2 regions of the Shewanella donghaensis genome follow, and region 1 is predicted to be linked to the other one. Evidence: riboswitches for the same ligand, from Rfam matches in the RefSeq annotation. Region 1 holds a riboswitch; the other holds the start of a gene.
What was found. Region 1 has a riboswitch for lysine ahead of lysC (lysine-sensitive aspartokinase 3). Riboswitches for the same ligand answer to the same signal wherever they lie in the genome.

Region 1 (8,376 bases):
AGTGATCCAAATGCCAAGCGCGGCGATCTTGTCGGCGGTAAGGCCACTGCAGCTAAAGGAATTACTGCTGTAGCATTTGGTGCAACAGCAGGAACAAAAACCGAACTATTTTGTGCGATGCACCAATCAGAGCTTCGGGCAGAAGTTAAATTAGCCGATGAGAAGGCCAAAAGGTTTGTGGTATCGGGACTTGATATTGAATCACGATTGAGAAAGCTTCCGCCTAAAACAGAATGGCAGACAGATGCCGGTATGATTGAGCAAGTAAAAATGATGCTTGATGAAAAAAAAGATATTGCCAATCAACGAGCGCAATCAGAGTTAGAATTTAAAGTTTTAGAGCAAGAAGTTGCTGGTTATTATAATAAATATTGCATTCAAGCTGAAAAACACATCTTTGCGAATGTAGAGATTCATATTGGTCCCGCTCAAAATCGTACTCAACGAGAGCATGGCCCATGCCAGGTTAAAAATGTGCATAACGAAGTCAGCTATGATTACGGCACTCATTAATCTGAATTTATCCCTTTAGAACGCAAGGTAACTATGCAAGAGATTCAGTGGCCAGCAATCATTAAACAGCAAGACTGTGAAGAACTGATCTACCTTGCAAGTGATAGAGATTGGCTCGAGTACTGCTGCCTAACACCACACATCCTCGATTCAACCGATCAACTTTTAGATACCAAAGGCAATACCTATGATATTGCCTTTGAAAACGACTCCCAATTAGAATTTCGCAATCAAGCGACCACGCAATTACCACAGCTCAGCTTAAGTATTAAGCCAATAGATGTTCTCGTCTTTATTAAATACGTTAGGCTTCATGCCCAACTCAATGGCCATTGCTGTAGCTCAAAGCTAGCTTTCAGTACGATTAAGCAAGGAATTGAAACGGTTGAGTTTCTTGACTCTGAATTTTCTTGAGTCAGCTTAGTTACTGAGGCAAAATGCCCTTCATAATTTATATCCCGCTACATGAGTATCAAAAATGGAACTGTTAAACATTGAATGCCTAGGAAAGCGCCTACGATTAGAAGGCTCTATGGCTGGTTGGCAACAACTCTATTGGGATAATCAACTTGTCTCACAAAAGTCTGCATCGGCAGATAATCAAGCGTTTACAATCCATGAATTCGAGCTTTCAAGACCGAGCTCAATGGCGGAGTCGAGCAACGATGATGTCATTACAGAAATCAGTAAAAAAGTCATGAAAGTACGCTTAGAAAGTGATGTTCAGTGGCAACCATTTCTGATTAATTATGCAGTCCTTGTCGACAATGAAACCATTGCAGACGGGCAGCGCAACACCAAAGATATAGAACAACAAACTCCTGAAGTCGCGCCAGTTAAAAATCAAAAATTCAGTGTGGTCGGTTTAGCCTCTTTAGGGTTTAAGCTGTTAAAAAGTGCCAAAGTTATTAAAGCCATGCTTGCTGCAGCCAGTGTAGCGGCCTACTCATGGCTATTTTCAATCGAGTTTGCATTAGCACTGATTGCTTGTTTGGTGATACATGAATATGGCCATATTAAAGCGATGAAACACTTTGGAATGAAAACCAAAGGCATTTACTTAATCCCCTTTATGGGTGGGCTTGCCGTTAGCGATGAGCGAATCAATACTCGCTGGCAAAATGTTGTTATCTCAATAATGGGACCCACTTTCGGACTAATATTATCAATAGCTTGTATGGTGGCTTACTGGATAACTGGTAATATATTTTTTGCCGGACTTGCCAGTTTTAATGCCCTGCTAAATCTATTCAATCTATTGCCCATACTGCCATTAGACGGCGGCCATATATTAAAAAGTATAACTTTTTCAATGAACAGTATGGTTGGTTTAGTGGCTTGTATTGCTGGTGCCGCCGTAGGCGTACTGATCAGTTACAGTTTGGGTTTAGCCTTATTGGGATTCTTATTATTGATTGGTAGTCTTGAAATTGTATTTGAATGGAAAACGCGTCACCAAAGTCACTTACTCCCACTTGACCGTTATGGGCAAATATTTTCAGCGTTATGGTACTTCCTCACAGTAGGTATACTGATTGGTATTATTTGGTACTTTGCAGGATCTGGTGATGATATGTTGGCAATGCCTTTAGAGATATTAAGAAGCTAATCAGTCAATACTGATTCAGTAAACACTCGCTGTTTAGCATCAAGAAAAGATAATTACTTGATGCTAAATAGCGTTAACGCGAATAGGTTTAATTTTTTGTCTTTATTAAGATATTGAGAACACATTAGTCATGACTTTATAAAGCTCAGTGCCTTGATGTACAGAAGCAGAAGCAAAGTGAAGCACTGGCACGCAATCTATCGGTAAGCTAACCGACGTCATAGCCTCGTCACTCCCATATTGCTCCAATCTTAATAAGGTGACTAGGGTTTCCCCAGCCGCTAACGGCTCCCCTGGTTTCGCGCAATATTCTACAAGTCCCGCTTTAGGTGCATGAAACTTTTTATAGTCCTTTAAGTAACAGCCCCAGCGCTTCATTTTTGCAGGACTCACTGATTCTTTAATCACTCCTCGATGACTTAAATAAGCCAAAATACCCAGAGCATCGGTTTTAGCATCAGCCATATCAATACGTTCTTGGCTTGCCAGCTCTAAGGTAAAAGCAGCAACTGGCACATCGAAATTACGACCTTGTGTACTGGCAAATTCAGTTAGCTGCCACCAAGGATAGAATGCCGCCTCATCCATTGCTCCGCCAAATTCATTGGGAATGATTAACGAAAATGGAATTGAGAAAAACGTTGCTGATTCTGCATCATACTCTGGACAATAAAGATGCTTTGCAGATTTAGGCCCAGTGTGCAAATCAAGTACGATATCAGCATCGTGGGCCATATGTTGTAGCGTCACCGCTAAGCGATGCCCTGTACTTATGCCCCAAGGATTTAATAAACGTTGCTGACAGCTATTCAGTAAATGATGACGAAATGCACTAAACAACTCTTTGTCTGCAAGATGTTGATGTTCGTTGAACCACTGCGCAATATCAATGCCGTGATCGTAATACTCGCGGTTCCAATTAACCCCTGTGATGGGATCAAAGCGTCCTAAAGTAAATTCACCACTTTTTTGGTTAATACCTAAAGGGTTGGCTAGTGGCACACAATGAATATCACCCAACACAGTATAGTCTTTTAACAAGGTCATCAGCTGATGTATCACTGCGTTACCTTGTACTTCAGCCCCATGAACATTGGCTTGAATATATACACTAGGCGCAGCAGAATCTTCGCCAATAAAGCTAAACAATGGCGCCGTTAGCGCCTGGCCTGTGGCTAACTCACCCACCTTAACATTAGCGATTGTCGGTAAAGAATCCTTTCCTGTTATAGCGTTCACTGATGACATAAATACCATTTATCCGTTATTCAAATAGATTCTGATGCAAAGCATTAACCACACCGGCAGCTTCAGATTCATCAACTAAAACACATAAGTTATGCGGGCTAGCACCTTGACAGATCATCCGTACATTATGCTTCTCAAGCACAGAAAAGACTCGACTACAAATGCCGGCAGTTGAAGCTATCTGGTTACCAATGATAGCGACCAAAGCTAACTTGTCTTCGACTCTGACTCGACAGTTTTCCGATAATTCTTGCAACAGTGATTCGCTCAATAAACCTTGGCCACTAGAATCAGATCCCGTTTGGTCGAGGGTTAATGATACGTTTACTTCTGAAGTCGTAATCAAATCAACCGAAATTTTGTGCTTAGCAAGCGTTGCAAATGTGTGTGCTAAAAAGCCCTGAGCATGTAGCATTTGCAAACTATGTAGATTTAATAAGGTTTGGTCTTTTCGTAAAGTGACTGCGCGATAAACCGGCGCGTTTTCTACTTGATGACGGATCCAAGTACCGCCCTGTTCTGGCGCCTTACTTGACCCCACAAATACCTGAATTTGTTGACGTACAGCAGGAAGTATCGTGGCAGGATGTAACACTTTAGCGCCAAAAGTCGCCATTTCAGCGGCTTCATTAAAGCTAATTTCAGGAATTGGACGTGCATTAGGTGCTAAACGAGGGTCGGTCGTATAAATGCCCGCAACATCGGTCCAGATTTCAACGGCATCGGCTTTTAATGCCTCAGCTAATAATGCTGCAGAATAGTCACTACCACCTCGGCCTAAAGTCGTTGTATTGCCCTCTTCATCGGCCCCGATGAAACCTTGAGTGACGATCACTTGCTCAGCAAGTAAAGGCAATAAGTGAGTGGTGGCTAAAGTCGAAATTTGCTCAATTTTAGGCTCAGCTTTACCAAAATGACTGTCAGTTCTTAATACTTGGCGAACATCAAAAGCACTTGATGGTGTGCCTTTTTGACGAATTACCGCTGAAAATAACAATGAAGAACATTGCTCTCCCATGGACAGTAATTCATCGATAATTGATTTACTTCTATTAAGGACTAAATTATCACTTAACACCGACATCTGGCTCAACAGCTTGTCGATAATCGCTGCTACATCTTGGGGACGTGCGAGTTTATCAACAATGTCATATTGAATTTGAGCAATTTGAGTCAGTAAGCTTAAACGGCGTTGATCGTTTACATTGGCTTGGGTTAACTCAACTAATAAGTTAGTCACACCGCTAGAAGCACTGACAACCACAACGCGAGTATTTGCATTAGCAAGGATGATATCTGCACAACGATTCATGGCCTCAAAATCAGCAACTGATGTTCCACCGAACTTAGCAACTACTATACTCATAGTGAGACCTCCGTAACAACTGACGGATTTTGGACTAAGACTGATTGGGCTGATATTTGTTGAGTTGAATAGCGATTAAATAATTGAAATGTGTTACTTAAAAACATGATTACACTCCGAACTTACTACGTTCGAAGAGCCTGGTGCAGTGATAACGCACCCTTAAAGAAGGGAAACAGCAATCTTTCACCAGAAGCTCTCCACCAAAAAATAGGTGACAATCGTCAGGATTCAACCTAAGCGACCGATATAGGATGCAACCAAGCATGGCAAATATCTCGGCGTTAATCTCCCTCATAAGCTGTCAATGGAATTGGCTTTCCTCGAACTTATTACCTAGCTAACGCTCCTCTTCTGTTTCTTCCCTAAGGAAGAGAGTGAAAAATACCAAAAAAGAACCACCTAAGTCAATTCAGAGTTGTCATAAACTGACTAAATAACACTATGCGGTAAAAGAGACACTGAAGCTCTAACTTTAGAATAAAAGCGGTTTTAAGCACTTAGATCAATTTTATTGATATAAAACAGCCATAAAGAGATAGGAATCATAGATTTTAGAAAGGAATATATTACGAGTATGAGCAATATGAATATTACTAAAGAACTCTTTCGGCGACGATTGGATAAAAGATTAGCTTTAGCATCTAACTAACCGCTATTGGGCAAGGATAGCTGAATAGCGTTTAGTAAAATCAGCAACTATTCTTCGAATCATATTAGCAACCACTCTTGATGAAATAAGAAGAAACAGCTCGCTGTCGCTAATCATGTAAATCGGGCAGCTCATTGACGACTTTAGATCGCTTACCAAACTCTCCTATTAACACTTCTTTATCGGGTGCATCCCCACATGCCAATAATGATAGAACACCATTATCCACATAATAAATCGCATGCTGCTTAAATTCCCTGCCTAAATCCAACGCTTGTTCTTTTTCGATAAATACCGCCCAACTCTTTTCCATATGGGATAAATCAGGCGCTGCGCCAATTAAAGAACGATAAGGACTGTTATATTGTTGAATCTTTCGTTGTAGCTTTCCATCTAACAACCGATTTTGACAAGGGGCTAATATGCTCCCAAATGGATTATGTGCAGTGATTATTGCGAATGAAAATCCATCAGAAATGCGCTGTGTTAGTAAAAAATGGGTTCCCTGATACTTGCACCAAAGACTATCAATTAAATTATCCATCATTCAATATTCTCAATTTAGACCGATTCAGTGTAGCAAAGCAATACTTGGCACAAAAGCTCATGTGACTTAAGTCACAAGAACAATATTTAAATTAAACCATAAAATCAACAGCTTACCTAAAAAATCAATTTTGTAACAATTCTACTCTGTAAATTTGTTAACATTTCATTTGTTAACAAATGCCTAAAACGAGTACAATAATCACCACTAGCTAGATTTTGCTACATAACACTAAGATGTAACACAAGCGATTACATTTAACGGGGATTTAAATTTCCGATAAATGTCCATGCTTTTAAATGTGTTCTATATTGTTAGTAATGTATTAAATGTAGAACAAAATTAGATTGCTAAGGAACTTTAATACGCAATTTAATCTCTTAGTTTATATAAATCGTTTGTTTAATAGATCTTTTGACTGATTGTGAGTTTATCAATGCTCAGCATACAATCTAAATATTGATTTTTTATGATCACATTTATGTCACGTATAACTCGTTGAAGTAGTGCGGTAATGAATAAGTGCAATAAACAGAGTTTATATAAGATAGCTAGTCATGAAGCGTGTTTTGTTCAGGGCAGACATAGATAAACACCTATCGTGAATTTATAAAATTATCGGCGTTTTCATAGCTATATAACGCCACAGCCCTAGTGCTACATGACTAGAATCAAATTGTTTTTAATTTAGGTAAATAACATGCAAAACCCACACATTCTTATTGTTGAAGATGAAGCTGTAACCCGTAATACTTTACGTAGTATTTTTGAAGCCGAAGGGTATGTAGTAACTGAAGCAAATGATGGCGCAGAAATGCACAAAGCCATGCAAGATAATAAGATTAATCTTGTTGTTATGGATATCAATCTTCCTGGTAAAAACGGTTTATTATTAGCGCGCGAACTTCGTGAAATCAATAATATTGGCCTAATTTTCCTAACTGGTCGTGATAACGAAGTTGATAAAATTCTTGGTTTAGAAATTGGCGCTGATGATTACATCACTAAGCCATTTAACCCACGTGAATTAACTATCCGTGCTCGTAACCTATTAACTCGCGTAAACAGTGCTGGCGCTGAAATCGAAGAGAAAGGTTCTGTTGAATTCTACCGTTTCAATGGTTGGAGCTTAGAAATCAATAGCCGTTCTTTGGTTAGCCCACAAGGTGAATCTTACAAGTTACCTCGCAGCGAATTCCGCGCGATGCTTCACTTCGTAGAAAACCCAGGCAAAATCTTAACTCGTGCTGACCTGTTAATGAAAATGACTGGCCGTGAGCTTAAGCCACATGACCGTACTGTTGACGTAACAATCCGTCGCATCCGTAAGCATTTCGAAAGCTTGCCAGATACGCCAGAAATCATCGCGACTATTCACGGTGAAGGCTATCGTTTTTGCGGTAACTTAGAAGACTAAATACTTCAACTCTAATGAGTGAGCCGTTAATTTGTTAGTGGCAATTTCAAAAGAGTACAAAAAAGCCAAGTCAGTGACTTGGCTTTTTTTATGTCATTTTTTCGCGTCTTTCATGTGCTACTTACGACGGTTTTGAGTAATTAACTGCCGGACAGTTAATATGAATACCCAGGCCACAATGATATTAAGGCCTATGAGAATAAGCGCCCAGGTCATTATTTAAGCTCGTTTTCCAAAAATGCAGCTAACGATTTATATAAATGATTTCTAACTTTCTCACCGCGCATAGAATGCTTAGAGCCAGGATAATCCATCATTTGGAATAACTTACCTTCATCTTGCAATGCTTTATAGACTCTAGTGCTATTTTCAAACAACACATTATCATCAGCCATACCGTGATACATCATGAGCCCTGACTGATAATTTTCCACATAAGGTGTAATGCTGCTGGCATCATAACCTTGCTTATTACTATCAGGATGTCCCATATATCGTTCTGTATAATGAGTATCGTACAAACGCCAATCAGTCACTGGAGCGCCAGAAATAGCCGCTTTAAAATAATCCGGCGCTTTAAACTGACTCATCAATGCCATATAACCACCGTAACTATGACCATAGATAGCAACGTTATCACCATCAATGAAAGCTAAGGTACGTAAGTAATCAACACCGACTTTTTGATCGTTAACTTCTGCATCACCCATGTTTTGATAAATAACATATTCAAATTTAGTGCCGCGATGCGCTGAACCGCGGTTATCTAATTGAAATACAGCAAAGCCTTGTTGTAATAAGTACTGAGTGAAGTAATCCGCTTCACTCCAGCTGTTTACGACTAATTGCGCATGGGGTCCGCCGTAAACTCTCACAACAACGGGATACTTCTTAGCCGCATCAAAATCGGCAGGTTTAAATAAGCGATACTGCAGCGCTTGACCATCTTCTGCTTTTAATTCACCAAAATCTGGCATTTGCCATAAACCAGCAAAGTCATATAAAGGATGCGTTTTATTAACTG
Region 2 (8,376 bases), 750 kb from region 1:
ATGCGTTACGGCGGATAAAACCAGCACGTAACATCAATTTGTGACTCATTACTTCTGCATTTGCAGGCGTTTCTTTTTGTGTTGAAAGCAGGTACTTGCTAACTCGCATTCCCAATGTCCACTTAGTAGCTATTAATGAGCGGCATTTTATCACCTGTATCGAGTTGTCACCAGATAATTAGTTTAGGAAGAAAAAGATAATATTATCGCGATAAACGCGGTGGGGGAGTTTCCAAATAGGGGGCTATTTATCGCGTCTATCACCAATGATTTTGGCTGGGTTACCGGCAACAATAGCAAATTCAGCAACATCTTTAGTGACCACGCTACCCATGCCGACAATGGCTTGGTTCCCGATGGTGACGCCATCCACAATACCTGCCTGTGCGCCAATCCAAACGTCATCGCCAATGACTATACCCTTGGATTGACTCGGTTGTTGATAGATCGCTTGCTCAACTGACATACCGTGGTTAAAAGCGTAAATGGTAACGTTATTGGCAATACGGGTTTTATTGCCGATTTTGATGCCGCAGCGGCCACCATCAAATGAACAACCATGATTAATCGCTACTTCATCACCTAGGGTTATTGGGCCATGCAAAAAGACATCTGCAGCAATCATACATTGATTGCCCATAGTGATATCTCGACCGGGCTCGGCAAAAACATTGGCTTGTGGGGCAATAAAACAATTATCGCCAAATGTGATGGTTTCTAATTGTTCAAACTGCTGTTGTATTTCATCTTGCCAAGGTTTGGCCCAAACCAATTGTTTTTCTTTTAACGAAAAATATAACCACGGCATCCAAGATAAGCGTTTTTTATGCTGGGTTTGATAATCAGGTTTATTATGCATATCAGTATTTAGCAAACGCTGGTGGGTTTAATTTCAATCACGTTAATGTGACCGTTTTCGATCTGCCAGAATATATCGATGTCATATAAGGCGACTTGGTATATTTTAGGATCAGCCTTAGCTTTTTTATAAGCAGGGCGAGGGTCCTGGGCTAAAACATCACTGATGACACTCAATAACTCAAGACTGTTACTCTCGTTTGCGTAACTTTCAATTTGTGTTTTCGCTAACGGTGAAAATTGTACATCAATTAATTCAGGTGCTTCTTGTGCAATACCGCCAGCGGCGTTATCAATGGAATCTGAAAAAGGGATATAGGGTTTAATATCAATAACCGGTGTGCCATCTAATAAATCCATACCGGATATTTCAAGGCATACTTTGCCATTTTGCTGAATAACGCGATGCAGCTTTACCACGGATTGCCCAATACCATTGGGTCTAAAAGTCGAGCGGGTGGCAAATACACCTAACTTTTCGTTTCCGCCTAACCTGGGTGGTCTAACAGTATTTTTCCAGCCCTGTTCAAGATTTTCATGAAAACAAAAAAGTAACCATAAATGTGAGTATTGCTCTATTCCGCGTACCGCATCGATATTATTAACATGTGGCGCTAATTCAACAAGCCCTTTTATATTCACTAGGCCAGGTTGTCTTGGAATCCCAAACTTTTGTTTATAGGGCGTGCGGCAATAAGCGACAGCGTCTATTCGAGAATTAAATTGTTGGGTCAACTCATTTTTCATTATTAATTTTCATCGCAAGCTGGTTGGCTTCATTCATACAAATAAATGTTGTTTATAACAATAGGATTAAATACTACTGAGGAGCGTCAATGGTAATAGCTTGTCCAACGCAAAAGGCTTCGCTAAAACAGTTATCTACTTTCTGTTCAGTGAGCATACATTTTTTAACGATAAGTCCGTTAGCACCTAATTCTGCTGCTTTTTTACGTGCATCAGTGCGTGCATCTGCGATAGTCGCGGGGACGCCATTCTCAGTTTCCTGACAAGAGTGACCTTCAACTAAACCTAATATGTTAAATGCACTTTGTGGGCGGTCATTATCTTTAAATAGCGCGACATTGGCTGGTTTGAAATACTCATCAATTGCTTCTGAATCGAGGTTAGTATTGAAAGAATACTCACCTGCACAACCAGATAATAATACTGCTGAACTTATCGCTAGAGATAAAAGGGGACGAGAAACATTCATAATGTGGCCTAATACTAAACAATGGTAAGTGCTCTAGTTTACAACGCTTACTGACTGGAGGATATAGAATGCAGATATAAAAAAAGCCTACAATAGTAAGCTCTTTTTTATCGCCGCAATGTGGTACTAGAAATATTTATTCCATACCAGGAATCAAAAACGCTTCCATTTTCTTGCCGCTATCAACTTCTTTTTTGAATACAGTTGGCATACGACCTTGACCAGTCCATTGAATTAACTCGCCATCAACTTCAATTTGATATTTAGCTGGACGTGGTGCACGTTTCTTAGGGGCAGGTTTATTAACTGCAATGTCACCTAAGTCTTCAATTGATAAACCACTATTTTCAATTTGCGCTAGAATTTCAGCAATGCGTGCATTTCTTTCTGCATTCGCTTCTAATTCTGCTTTTTCGTCTTCTTCTCTTTCTGTAATGATTTTTTCAAGTTTTACTGAAAGTTCACGTAAGTCTTCAAGCGCTAACTCTTTTACAGCAGCTTTAAAACGACGACCATGTGTTAGTACTTCTAAAAAGTCACTCATATCAATTTGCATCCTAATGATTTTAAATAATAAGTTTTTCAAGTAATGCTTTGGTTAATAAGTAATACCAATAAAAATCAATAAAAATCAATAATGCTTAATTTTTTCGCATTAGAGTATCAATTGATTTGACTATTTCATGTGTTAACTAACATATTTAATTGTAGAAAATACAAAGTTACTTGAATCGTTGTTAATAATAGAAACTAAACTTGATTGGATCAAATAAAATCATCAATAAATGGACAAAATTTAATTAAAGTTACAATTTAAGTGCAATAAATAATAAAAGTTAGTGAATTGTGGTTCTTTATTAGTAGAAACTTATCTAAATAAAAATATAAACAAGTGTTTGACTTAGGTTGACGTTAACGTTAACAGGCCGTAAAGTTGTGCCATATTGCATTGGTTTACGCCAATGTACCGAACACATACATTGAAGGTGAAGAAGGAAATCCCATGAAAGTATTGGTGCCTGTAAAGCGCGTCGTCGATGCAAATGTGAAGGTTAGGGTAAAAGCTGACAACACAGATGTAGATACTACTAATTTAAAAATGGCGTTAAACCCGTTCTGCGAAATAGCAGTTGAAGAAGCGGTACGACTAAAAGAAGCGGGAAGTGTTACTGAAATTGTTGTTGTCAGTATTGGCGCAAAGCCTGTTCAAGAACAATTACGTACTTCATTGGCGCTAGGTGCTGATCGTGCGATTCATGTTCAAACTGACGAAGAGTTAGTGCCATTATCAATTGCTAAAATTTTAAAAGCTGTCCAAGAGAAAGAGCAAGCTGATTTAGTGATTTTTGGTAAGCAATCAATTGATGGCGATAATAACCAAACGGGTCAAATGCTAGCGGCGTTAACGAATATGCCTCAGGCAACGTTTGCATCAGAGTTAACATTAACTGCAGACTCTGCTGAAGTTATTCGTGAAGTTGATGGTGGCTTACAGACGTTAAAAATGCCTTTACCTGCCGTTGTTACTGCTGATTTGCGTTTAAATGAACCTCGTTATGCTTCTTTACCAAATATTATGAAAGCAAAGCGTAAACCATTAGAGACACTTTCAATTGATGATTTAGGCGTTAGCTTAAAAGCACATCAAACAATTATTAAAGTCACTCCTCCTGCTGAGCGTAAAGCTGGCATCATGGTGAGCTCTGTGGCTGAGCTAGTTGAAAAGTTAAAAACTGAAGCGAAGGTGATCTAATTATGACTATTTTAGTATTAGCTGAACATGATAATGCGAGCTTAAAATTAGATACAGCGAAAGCGGTTAGCGCAGCCGTTGCTATTGGTGGCGATGTGCACGTATTAGTTGCGGGTAGCGATTGCGCTGCCGCTGTTACTGCAGCTCAAGCAATAACAGGTGTGAGTAAAGTATTAGTTGCTGATAACGCAGTATATAAAGAGCAACTTGCAGAAAGCCTTTCACAATTAGTTGTGAACCTTGCTGGCAATTATGAGCATATTATTTCTGCGGCTAGCAGCGTTGGTAAAGATACGTTACCAAGAGTGGCGGCATTATTAGATGTAGCTCAAATATCAGAAGTGATTGAAGTGGTTAGCGCTGATACCTTTGTGCGTCCTATTTATGCGGGTTCTGCATTAGCGACAGTTCAGAGTTTAGATGCTAAGAAAGTGCTAACGGTGAGAACCAGTGCATTTGATGCCGCAAGCAATGATGGCTCAGCAGAAGCGGTAAACGTTGATTTTGTAGCAACAACAAGTACAGAGTTTGTTTCTCAGACATTGACTGTCTCAGAGCGTCCAGAGCTGGGTAGTGCTGGTGTGATTGTATCTGGTGGCCGCGGTATGGGCAGTGGCGAGAACTTCGCTATTTTAGAAGCATTGGCTGATAAACTTACTGCTGCAGTAGGTGCATCCCGCGCCGCTGTTGATGCTGGCTATGTACCTAATGATTTACAAGTGGGTCAAACAGGTAAGATTGTTGCACCAGACTTATATATCGCTGTCGGTATCTCTGGCGCTATTCAGCATCTTGCAGGTATGAAAGACTCTAAAGTGATTGTTGCGATTAACAAAGATCCTGAAGCGCCAATATTCCAAGTTGCTGATTACGGTCTCGAAGCTGATTTATTCGATGCGATTCCAGAGTTAACTAACTTATTATAAGTCAGTCATCATTACTGCACTGCTTACAATGTAAATTGATGTTGTAAGTAAGATTGCAAATCGATATCAAAAAAGGTTTTTACTGCAAAGTAAAAACCTTTTTTATGTGAAAAATTTTATTTAGCGAATGACTTATTGTTATTTTTATCTGTGCTAAGACTTTAGTTACTATGCTTACTTACTATGAATACTTTTGCATTACTATTTAATTATAACGATATAACTTATTCATTATGGCTATATCTTTATAATATGCGCCATTGAAATACTGCAGTTAAATATATGTAAGTCATCATTTTAACTTGTCACTAGAATAAAATGTGTGGAGTATTCACTCTATTGCCGCTAGATGCTTAATCATTTATTTCCTTGATTTAGTATGTAGCTATATAATCTACGCCATTAAAATTCACTTTTATTGAATAAATTAAATGTTAACAATCGAGCATATTTTGCTTCTTTAATTATCAAGTTGACTCTGCTTTAATAATGAACTGATGCTAACAAATCGTTACACACCTGATAATCCTGTGTGTTCAGTTTTGGTTGTGATGTTATTTATCACAAGATAAGCTAGTTTTATCTGGCAATGATCCTTCCGCTTATGTTTGTATGTTGTGGTGTTAATACACAGATGACTTTCTGTTGTTAGCATAAGTAGAGGTGCATTAAGTAAAAGTATGGTTGAGTTGGGTGATTCCGATAGCTTTACCTGAAAGGATTTAGTGCCGAAGTGAATGTGTTCTATCAAAACCATTTGCTGGGGCAGCTACCGAAAGGGGCTGCACTGTCATAGTAATTTTTGTCCGTTTGGATAAAAGAATAGATATCGATGATGATATCGATATTACTGTGGAGTGCTACTGAGAAGATTTTTGTTTACGCTATCTGTGTAAACTTGCCTTATCAGTTATCCTCCATTCGTACTCAACGAAGAAATTATAAAAATGATGATAACAAGTTATGCCGATTCGGCACTTTCTCTATTGCCGCCAGTCGTGGCAATTATATTGGCGATTTTAACTCGCCGAGTTTTACTTTCATTAGGCCTAGGTATTATTGCCGGGGTATTCCTGCTAGCTGACTTCTCTGTTAGTGCTGCTGCATCTAACCTAGTGTCAACTGTGACTAGCCTAGTGTGGGATGATGGCGCGCTTAACGCCTGGAATTTGCAGATTATTGGTTTCCTGGTTGTGTTAGGGATGATAACCGCTTTAATCACCGTCAGTGGCTCTGCACGCGCATTTGCCGATTGGGCGCATCAACGCATTCGTAATAAGCGTGACGCGAAACTCATGACCATGTTTTTAGGTGTAGTTGTTTTCATTGATGACTACTTTAACAGTATTGTGGTTGGTTCAATTGCCCGACCAATTACTGATCGCTACCATATTTCGCGCGCAAAACTGGCTTATCTTCTTGATTCAACTGCTGCACCTATTTGTGTTATCTCACCAGTATCAAGCTGGGGCGCATACATTATTGCGCTAATCGGCGGTATTTTAACGGCTCACGGCTTTGCTGATACTGGTCATTTAAGCGTTTTCTTACAAATGATCCCAATGAATTTCTATGCCATTTTCGCATTGTTATTATTGTTGTGTGTAGCCTTGTTCGGTTTAGACATTGGCCCTATGCGTCAACATGAACAAAATGCACAAAAAGGTGAGTTATTCGACGAATCGAAAGGTTTACCACCAGGTGCTACAGCTGATTTACCTGAAGCTGACACCGGTAAAATCATTGGCTTATTTCTACCCATTTTCGTATTAGTGGCTGCAACATTCTATTTCATGGTGGCATCAGGTGCAGATGCGCTTACTGCGAATTCATTGCCATTTAGTCTGCTAGGTGCTTTTGAAAACACTGAAGTGAGTGAGTCATTATTTTATGGTTCATTAGTGGGCCTAGTTGTGACCTTAGCACTTGCTGCGCAGCAAAAAATTGGCATGTCGATGGTGCTTACTGGCATCAAAGTCGGCGCTAAGTCAATGTTACCGGCAATCTACATTCTTGTTTTTGCTTGGACAATCTCCTCGGTGATTGGCAATCTTGAAACGGGTAAGTACATGGCAAGCCTAGCGACGGGTAATATTCCGTTTGCGATGCTACCAGCGGTGTTATTCCTATTAGCAGGTTTAACAGCATTCTCTACCGGCACTAGCTGGGGTACGTTTGGTATTATGTTGCCAATCGCTGCTGATATGGCGATGGGCAGTGACAGCACCATGATGCTACCTATGCTTGCAGCAGTATTGTCTGGCGCAGTATTTGGGGATCATTGTTCACCGATTTCAGATACCACTATCTTGAGCTCTACAGGTGCAAGTTGTCATCATATTGACCACGTTGTTACCCAATTACCATATGCGTTAATTGTGGCAGTGATAAGCTTAATTGGTTATCTGGTATTAGGATTTACTGCTTCTGTTGCAATGGGCTTAATCACTTGTAGTGCGCTATTTATTCTGACGGTTATCGGACTTAAAGTGATAACGAAATAGTGATATCTAATTAGCTTCAACGAAGCTGTTAAGTGTTAAGTAACAAAAATGCCGCTTAATTGAGCGGCATTTTTTTGTTTGTTATTGAGGGTGCTTTTAGCTAAAGCGCCTCAATTTATTTACACTAGTTTAGACCACGACGTTCAAGTAATGCATCAGTGGTCGGCTCTTGACCTCTGAAGGCTTTATAAGCCTCCATTGGTGGTACTGAGTTACCCACTTCACGAATGGTCTTACGATACTTCATGCCAATTTCACGATTTAGTCCACCTTGGGTTTGAACGTAAGCAAAAGCATCTGCTGCAAGGATTTCACTCCACATGTAAGCGTAGTAACTTGCAGAGTAGCCACCCGGGAAGGCGTGAGCAAAGTAGCTTGAACGGTAACGAGGTGGTACCGCTTTAATATCAACGCCGTGTTTTTTCAGGGCACTAGCTTCAAAGCTGGCCACATCTTGTAATGGCGCATCAGCAGTAAGTGAATGCCACTCTAAATCAACTAAAGCCGCCGCCATATACTCTAAGGTATCAAAACCTTGATTGAAGCTGCGAGACTCCAGTAACTTTCCTAGTAGCGCCTCAGGAATAACTTCACCCGTTTCATAGTGCTTGGCGTAGTTAGCCAGTACTTTAGGGTGCGCAGCCCAGTCTTCTTCAAATGTCGATGGAAACTCAACAAAGTCGCGTGATACTGAAGTGCCTGCAAGTGATGGGTAGGTGACTTTTGAGAACATGCCGTGAGTGCCATGACCCATTTCATGGAACATGGTAGTCACTTCGCTGTAGCTGACAAATGTTGGCTGACCTTCAGGGGCTTTTTTAATGTTCATTACATTAACCACTACAGGCTTGTTGTTTAATAACTCAGACTGACCCACAAACGAGCTCATCCAAGCTCCGCCACGTTTACCTTCACGAGAAAAGTAGTCAGCATAAAAGATGGCCATACTACTGCCATCTTCATCAAACATTTCATAGGCTTTTACATCGGGGTGGTAAACCGGTAAATCTGGACGCGGTGTTAGTGTCACTCCGTATAGTTCTTTCAGGGTGAAAAATACGCCATCTTCAAGCACGCGATCAAATTCAAAGTATGGCTTAATTGAAGCCGCATCTAAGT

Region 2: linked by a shared signal. The riboswitch ahead of FPK91_RS20245 (Na+/H+ antiporter NhaC family protein) and the one ahead of lysC (lysine-sensitive aspartokinase 3) in region 1 are both predicted to bind lysine.

What each region holds. Positions count from the first base shown of each region.
Region 1 is NZ_CP041783.1:4,016,947-4,025,322, reverse strand. Features, by position in the region: gene FPK91_RS17210 (DUF342 domain-containing protein) at 1-513, shown strand, start outside; gene FPK91_RS17205 (DUF4144 family protein) at 547-927, shown strand; gene FPK91_RS17200 (site-2 protease family protein) at 992-2,122, shown strand; gene FPK91_RS17195 (succinylglutamate desuccinylase/aspartoacylase family protein) at 2,228-3,370, opposite strand; gene lysC (lysine-sensitive aspartokinase 3) at 3,387-4,736, opposite strand; lysine riboswitch at 4,922-5,098, opposite strand; gene FPK91_RS17185 (DUF3293 domain-containing protein) at 5,498-5,932, opposite strand; gene arcA (two-component system response regulator ArcA) at 6,636-7,352, shown strand; gene FPK91_RS17175 (S9 family peptidase) at 7,568-8,376, opposite strand, start outside.
Region 2 is NZ_CP041783.1:4,763,781-4,772,156, forward strand. Features, by position in the region: gene FPK91_RS20210 (proline--tRNA ligase) at 1-109, opposite strand, end outside; gene FPK91_RS20215 (acyltransferase) at 245-859, opposite strand; gene tsaA (tRNA (N6-threonylcarbamoyladenosine(37)-N6)-methyltransferase TrmO) at 868-1,605, opposite strand; gene rcsF (Rcs stress response system protein RcsF) at 1,679-2,074, opposite strand; gene FPK91_RS20230 (H-NS histone family protein) at 2,211-2,618, opposite strand; gene FPK91_RS20235 (electron transfer flavoprotein subunit beta/FixA family protein) at 3,078-3,827, shown strand; gene FPK91_RS20240 (electron transfer flavoprotein subunit alpha/FixB family protein) at 3,830-4,753, shown strand; lysine riboswitch at 5,404-5,624, shown strand; gene FPK91_RS20245 (Na+/H+ antiporter NhaC family protein) at 5,701-7,257, shown strand; gene FPK91_RS20250 (M3 family metallopeptidase) at 7,382-8,376, opposite strand, start outside.